DNA from 2 places in the Halorhodospira sp. M38 genome. Region 1 is predicted to be linked to the other one. Evidence: riboswitches for the same ligand, from Rfam matches in the RefSeq annotation. Region 1 holds a riboswitch; the other holds the start of a gene.
The links. Region 1 has a riboswitch for cobalamin ahead of LRA98_RS02930 (TonB-dependent receptor domain-containing protein). Riboswitches for the same ligand answer to the same signal wherever they lie in the genome.
Positions count from the first base shown of each region.

Region 2: another riboswitch for cobalamin. It lies ahead of LRA98_RS00095 (ABC transporter substrate-binding protein); the one in region 1 lies ahead of LRA98_RS02930 (TonB-dependent receptor domain-containing protein).

Region 1 covers NZ_JAJNQP010000003.1:33,776-37,237, reverse strand. The annotation lists gene LRA98_RS02930 (TonB-dependent receptor domain-containing protein) at 1-1,579, opposite strand, end outside; cobalamin riboswitch at 1,713-1,950, opposite strand; gene LRA98_RS02925 (cobalt-precorrin-6A reductase) at 2,050-2,826, shown strand; gene LRA98_RS02920 (cobalt-precorrin-5B (C(1))-methyltransferase) at 2,836-3,462, shown strand, end outside.
Region 2 covers NZ_JAJNQP010000001.1:14,267-17,728, reverse strand. The annotation lists gene LRA98_RS00100 (FecCD family ABC transporter permease) at 1-24, opposite strand, end outside; gene LRA98_RS00095 (ABC transporter substrate-binding protein) at 17-1,132, opposite strand; cobalamin riboswitch at 1,274-1,446, opposite strand; gene LRA98_RS00090 (HD-GYP domain-containing protein) at 1,687-2,862, shown strand; gene LRA98_RS00085 (class I SAM-dependent methyltransferase) at 2,864-3,421, opposite strand.

The DNA.
Region 1 (3,462 bases):
CAAGCTGTCGGTCCAAGTCCAGGCGGAGTGACTCGTTGGGGCGCCGGGCAAGCTCATCACCTGTCTCCCGGTCTTCGTGATCAAGGTAGGTGAAGGCGCCGGAGATCTGCCATTCCTGCCAGTGGGCACCCGCCTCCAGCTCGGCGCCGCGGATGCGGGCCTTATCATTGACGTTGACAGGAGGCCACCCCTGGATCAGATCGTCGATATCGGTCTGAAAAACAGCGGCGTCCAGGTACCCATCTCGCACCCGCCAGCGTGCACCCAGCTCTGCAGAGATGGACTCCTCGGGTGAAAGATCGGAATTCCCATTCGAAGGATCAAAAAGCTGATTGAATGTCGGCGCTTTGAAGGCCGTCCCATAACTCGAACGGAGCCGGAGTCGATCCGTCGCATCGAACCCCCAGGCGACCTGACCGGTCACATTGTCGCCGTAGGCCTCGTTGTCGTCGTAGCGCAGGCTGCTGCCAACATCGTGGCGACCCAGATCCAGCTCCAGCTGCGTGTAGGCGCCGGCGTTGTAGCGACTGGTCTCGTCGTAATCGTCGGCGGTATCGACTTGCTCATCTCGCCAGTCACCGCCGAAGGCCCAGATGTGCCCGGCGCCCCAATACAGCTCGTTCCGCCAACTCACCTCATGGCGCTCGGTGTAATACCAGGACTCACCGCGACTACTGTCGAAGGTGTCCTGCTCGTCCTTCGCCTGGGAGACCGCCAGCTCGCTAAACCATCGCTCGGTTAGGTCCCCGCGGACACCGCCCCGGAGAGCCTGGAAGACGTGGTCGGTCCAGCCCTCTTCACCATCGTTCGCATCGAATTCGGTCTCGCCTTGCGAGCGCATGCCCGTCGCGAAGAGTTCAGCACCACCGTTCAACCGATGGCTGAAACGGCCGCTGAAGCTGGTGTTCTCAAAGCCGTCGGGATCCTCATCCCCTGCGCCGTCCTGAACGTTGATCCCGTCCGTCTCGTAGTGGCTGGCCGAGAGCGCGTAGCGGCTCGCCGCGGTCCCGCCGGAGACGCCCACCCCGAATTCGTGGGTATTGAATGAGCCGGCGCCGCCAAAGGCGCGGAAACGCGGCGGCCCCTCCTCCCCCTGGCGCGTGAAGACCTGCACCACGCCGCCGATGGCATCGGCGCCGTAGACGCTGGTGCGCGGCCCGCGCACCACCTCGATGCGGTCGATCTCGGCCGGGGGCAGATACTGCCAGGCCGCCCCTCCAGAGGTTGCCGAATTCATCGGCACCCCATCGACCAGCAGCAGGGTGTGGTCCGATTCGGTGCCACGCATAAAGAGACTGGTGTCTTTCCCGAACGGGCCGTTGCTTGCCAGGCTCGTCCCCGCCCGCCCCTGCAGCAGGTCCGAGACCTGCCGCGGCTGCTGGCGGTCGATCTCGTCGCGGTCGATGACGGAGACGGAGGACAGGGATTCGTCGACGGTCTGGGTCATCCGGGTCGGCGTGACCACGAGGGGGGCGAGTTGTGCCGACTCGCCGTCGGTATCGGCCATGGCCGGGACACTGCCCACGATCAGGCCGGCCGCCACGCCCGCGGCGACCCGGCTGGTGGTGTTGCTGGACATATTTTCCTCCCTGCCGCGCGCCACCCGCACGCGCGTCGGTTCGGTACCACCGCAGGGAGGAAGACAGGGATGGGGGAGGGATCGCGCTTGCGCCCGGCAAACGGAGGCCTGCCCCGGTCTGCCGCCTCCCGCGGCACCTGGGTTCCCTCAGGCCGGTCTCCGGGCTTGTGGGTGGGGTCGGTGACCCCGGGCGGATCGCCTTCCCGCAGGGCCCGCCGCCGAACGACGGCGCCTTGCAGTGGCTTTGATGACCCGCCCCCCACCTACCGTTGCGGGGGCAGCGCCGGACTCGCCGCTGGGTGCGGCTGGACCGGTCTTCCCGTTTCACCCCGCCGCTGCTCGCGCGGGGCACCTGAGGAGCTTGGTACTCTAGGCAGCCTGAGCCTCGCCGTCAAACCGCCGCACCCCGGCGTCCAAAGGAGACGTGATGCACCGGCACCGACTGGCACAGACCACTGCCCCGGCCCGCCATGGCGCCTGAGCCGCTGCGTGTCCTGCTCCTTGGCGGTACCGGCGAGGCGCTGGCACTGGGCCAGGCGCTGGAGCAGGAGCCCGGCATCGCCGCGGTCTATTCGGTGGCCGGGGTAACCCGCCGCCCCCGCCTGCCCCGCTTGCCGGTCCATCGCGGCGGATTCGGGGGCGCCGGCGGCCTGGCCGCGTACCTGCAGCAGCACGGCGTGCACTGCCTGGTGGATGCCACCCACCCCTTCGCCGCCGGCATCTCGGCCAACGCGGCAGCAGCCGCCCGCCAGACGGGGACGGCCCTGCTGGCGGTGCGTCGGCCGGCGTGGCAACCGGGACCGGACGAGCAGTGGCACCGGGTGGCCGATATGGCCGCCGCCGCCCAGGCGCTGGGTCCGCAACCAGGCCGGGTACTGCTGACCATCGGCAATCAGGAGGTCCCGGCCTTCTGCGCCGCCCCCCACCACCACTACTGGATCCGCTGCCTGGAGCCGCCGGAGCGGGTGCCGCCCGGAGCCCGGATCCTCTTCCAACGCGGGCCGTTCCATTACGCCGACGAGTGCCGCCTGCTCCGCGAGCACGGCATCGACACCCTGGTCACCAAGAACGCCGGCGGGGCCGCCACCCGCAGCAAACTGGATGCGGCCCGGGACTGCGGAGTCCGCATCGTGATGGTCGAGCGCCCGCCGGACCCGCCGGAGGCGGAGGTGGCCATCGACGTCGAGCAGGCGCTGGCGTGGTTGCGGGGGCGACGCCCGGCGGCGGCGGACCCTCGTCTGGGTTAGGATCAGCGCATGGCGCAAGATCCCGAACCCTCCACCGAGACCGCTGCCGGCACCGCCCTGCGCCGCGGCTGGACCACCGGCGCCTGCGCCGCCGCCGCGGCGCGGGCGGCCTTCACGGGTCTGGTCAGCGGCGCCTTCCCCGATCCGGTCACCGTCCGCCTGCCGCGGGAACGGGCCCCGGCCTTCGCCCTGGCCGCTCAGGCCTGCGGCGACGGCTGGGCGCGGGCCGGCGTCATCAAGGACGCCGGTGACGACCCCGACGTCACCCACGGCGCCCTGGTCTCGGTGACCGCACGCCCTGGCACACCGGGCGGCGGGGTGCGGCTGCGCGCCGGCCCCGGCGTGGGCACGGTGCGCCGCAGCGGTCTGCCCGTCGCCGCCGGCGAGCCGGCGATCAACCCCGGTCCGCGGGGCTACATCGAGCAGGGCATCCGCGAGGCGGCGGCCGCGCTGTCGGTGCCGGCCGACGTCACCCTGGAGGTCGCCATCGAAGACGGGGAACGCCTGGCGGCGCAGACCCTCAACCCGCGATTGGGGATCGAGGGCGGACTGTCGGTGCTCGGCACCACCGGGGTGCTGGTGCCCTTCTCCTGCGCCGCCTGGATCGACGCCATCCAGCGCGGCATCGACGTGGCC
Region 2 (3,462 bases), on a different contig from region 1:
GGTGCCGACGGTCAACTCAGCCATCCTCGAGGCTGCTGAGCTCCATGAGCCGGTCGTAGAGACCGGGGTCACCGTAGAAGACCTCCAGAATCTCCTCGCCGCGGTCGCGGAGATCGACGCCTGCCATGGCCTCCGGGTAGAGGCCCCGAGCCATGTGCACCAGATCGATCAACCCCGTCGCCAGGTCCCAGCCCATGTAGGTGCCCTTGAAGCGGTGGATACGCTCCGCCTCGATGGCTGCTACACCGGACAAGCGCTCATCGTCGAGCACCTCGGCGCGTTCCACGCGACTCGCTCGGGACGGTGTGTGGAGGAGGATATGCTGGGGATCCCAGCTCAGCAGCTCCTCGGCACTGACCTCGCCATCGTCGCCGGCCCGGCCGGCAGTGACCATCTCGGCACCGAGCAGCTCGACGGGGAAGTAGAAGGAGACGTGGTTGTAGAGATTGCGCCGGTGGGCCAGATAGACTCGAGGCGGCTGCTCGCCAGCGACCCGCTGCTGCACGGCGGAGACCGTTGCGTGGTAGAAATCGAGCAGCTCTTCGGCCCGCTCCTCGCGACCGGACACTTCGCCGAGGAGCCGGTAGGCCTGTTCGATCTGCTCCTCGACGGCCTCCTGCGACGCCCGTTCCCGGCCCAGGGTGTTCAGCGCCACCACCGGCACGCCCAGCTGTTGCTCGTAGCGTTCTGCCTGTTCGGCCATCGCCTGATCGTCATCACCGCGGCTGAAGGCCCAGTAGATAAACAGATCCGGCTCCGTGGCGAGCACCCGCTCGGCACTGAACTCCGAACCGGGCTGGCCGCCGCCGACCATGGCCACCTCGTCAAGGCGCCCGAAGGCCTCGACCTCAATGGGCTTCGCCTCGGAGAAACGCGAGCCGTACATATCGCTCGGGATGCCCACCAGGCGCTCCTCAACCCCCAGGTGGAGCGCCATTCGGAAGGCGTCGACATTGACCGTGGCGATCCGCTCGGCCGATTCCGGGACCTCCACGCTGCGGCCGAGCATATCCTCAACCTCACGGGTTTCCCGGGCACCCCCTCCATCCGGATCATCGTCGAGGGCATCCCCGCACCCGCCGAGGATAAGGCCGACCCCGGCCACGAGGGCGATGCATGGATTGCGGTGCATGGCTCCTCCAGTCACTGGATCCAGTACGCCATGCGGGGAGCGGGTCGGAAACGGGCACGCCGTGGCGCTGGGACAGGGCGCGGCTGAAGCTACCGTCACCGCCACGCACGGTTCCCCGCCGTGTGGCTGCGACCCCCAGACCGGTCTCCGGGCTCGCGAGCGGGGTCGAACCCCGGGCGCCGCGCCTTCCCGCACCGGGTGCCAGGGACACCGTGGATGCAGTGGCGATGCAGCGCCCACTCTCGCCTACCGTTGCGGGGACAGCGTCGGCCTTGCCTGCGCCCGCCCGGGCCGCAGTGCGCACCGACTTCCCGACCGTCCCCGGCGCTGTCGGGCGGACCACGCGGCGGGGAACGGCCCCGGCAGCGATGGTAACTGCCAGGTCACCTGGGGAGGCTGGACTCTACGGCCGGCTCGGGGCAACTGTCAACGCGGCCCGATCGGGCGCCCAGCCGGGCCGATGGCCACAACCTCGAACTTTATGGCACAATTGCGCCGTATCAAAGAAGGGTATGGACGCCCGCGACCCCTCCCGACCCCCCGACGGAGATGTCATGGGCACAGACGCGAATTCACCCTGCCCCCAGGCGGGTGACATAGTCACCGACGCGCTGGATACCCTGCCGCTGAGCGACCAGGAACCGCACCTGCGCCTTAGCGAGCGCTTTGAACGCCTGCGCTGCCATATCAACCAAGCGCTGCCCGGCGGCGCGATCCACCGCATCGCCGTCGCCATCTACGAACCGGACGCCAACCGTCTCAAGACCTACGGCGCCAGCGGCGATGCCCCCAGCCCCCTGGATCACTACGAGACCCGGCTAGGCGAGGCCCCCACCCTGCGCGCCCTGGCCGAGGCGCCGCAGGTGCGCATCATCGACGACTACCGGGAACACCCCAGCCCGAAACCGCACACCGTCAGCATCCGCGAGAGCGGGTTGCGCGCCGGGATGATCCTGCCGCTGCAGCACGACGAGAATTTCTTCGGCTTCCTGTTCCTCAACTCCCGGCGGCCGGGCTACTTCTCGGAGGCCGTCGTCGAGCGGCTGGCGCCTTACATCGACCTGGCCCGCTTGCTCGCCATCACCTCCATCCGCACCACGCAGACCCTGCGCGGCGCGGCGCGCACGGCCATGGCCTTCGGCCGTGCGCGGGACGACGAGACCGGTGGCCACCTCGCCCGGATGGCGGAGTACAGCCGACTGATCGCTCTCGAGCTGGCCGCAGCTCACGGTCTCGGCGACGAATACATCGAGATGGTCTATCAGTTCGCCCCGGTGCATGACGTGGGCAAGATTGCCGTCCCCGACGGCATCCTGCTCAAGCCCGGCCGGCTCACCGACGAGGAGTTCGCGCAGATGCGCGAGCACGTCAGCCGCGGCGTGGCCATGGTGCTGGCGATGACCGAGGAGCTGGGGCTGAGCGAGGACCGGCGGGCGGCCATCATGCGCAACATCGTCGCCTACCACCACGAGCGCCTTGACGGCAGCGGGTATCCGACCGGTGCACGCGGCGAGCAGATCCCGCTGGAGGGGCGCATTGTGGCCGTCGCCGACGTCTTCGACGCCCTGACCAGCGAGCGCCCCTACAAACGGCCTTGGGGTTTCGCCGAGGCTGCCGAGACCCTGCGAGCCGAGGCAAAGGCGGGCAAGCTGTGCGGGGAGTGCGTGGAGGCTTTCCTGCGCCGGGGCGCCGAGATCGAGGCGATCAGACAGCGCCACGGCCACCGCTGAGCTAGCCGCACACGTCCAAACGAGCGCGACAGGCCCGCGGAATCCGGTAGAGATAGACCGGGGCGTCCAGGCGCACGGGCGGCCGGTGCACGGCGCACGGTTGCCAGCCCGGGATGCGGAACGTGTTGCTCACCACCAGCGCCCCGGCGGGCAACTCCCGGCGCCATCGCGGCTCGAGCTCGCGAATCGCCTCAAGGTGCAGATAGCAAACCACCGCACGGGCATCACGGAAGGACACCTGGCGCAGGTCGCGGCGCCGGAATTCGACATTGGGCACCGGCCGGATCCACTGCAGCAGGCAGGCGAACAACCACGGCAGCGGCGAGAGCTCGTACCCGATCACCCGGGCCCGCGGGCACCGTCGCCCCACCGCCCGGGCCAGCCCGCCCCATCCAGAGCCAGCCTCGATCACCGTTCCCTCGAGCTCGTCCGGTAGCGCAGCAATCACCAACTCCTGCCCCAGACGTGTGGAGGGCAGCGGCGAGATGCCCGTGACCACCGTGTAGCCGACGATCAGCAGCATGCCCCCCAGCATGACGACAAGAATCAACGCCTCCAAAAACACCGTTCCTCCATGGGGTCTCGCACAGCCCCGCCCAG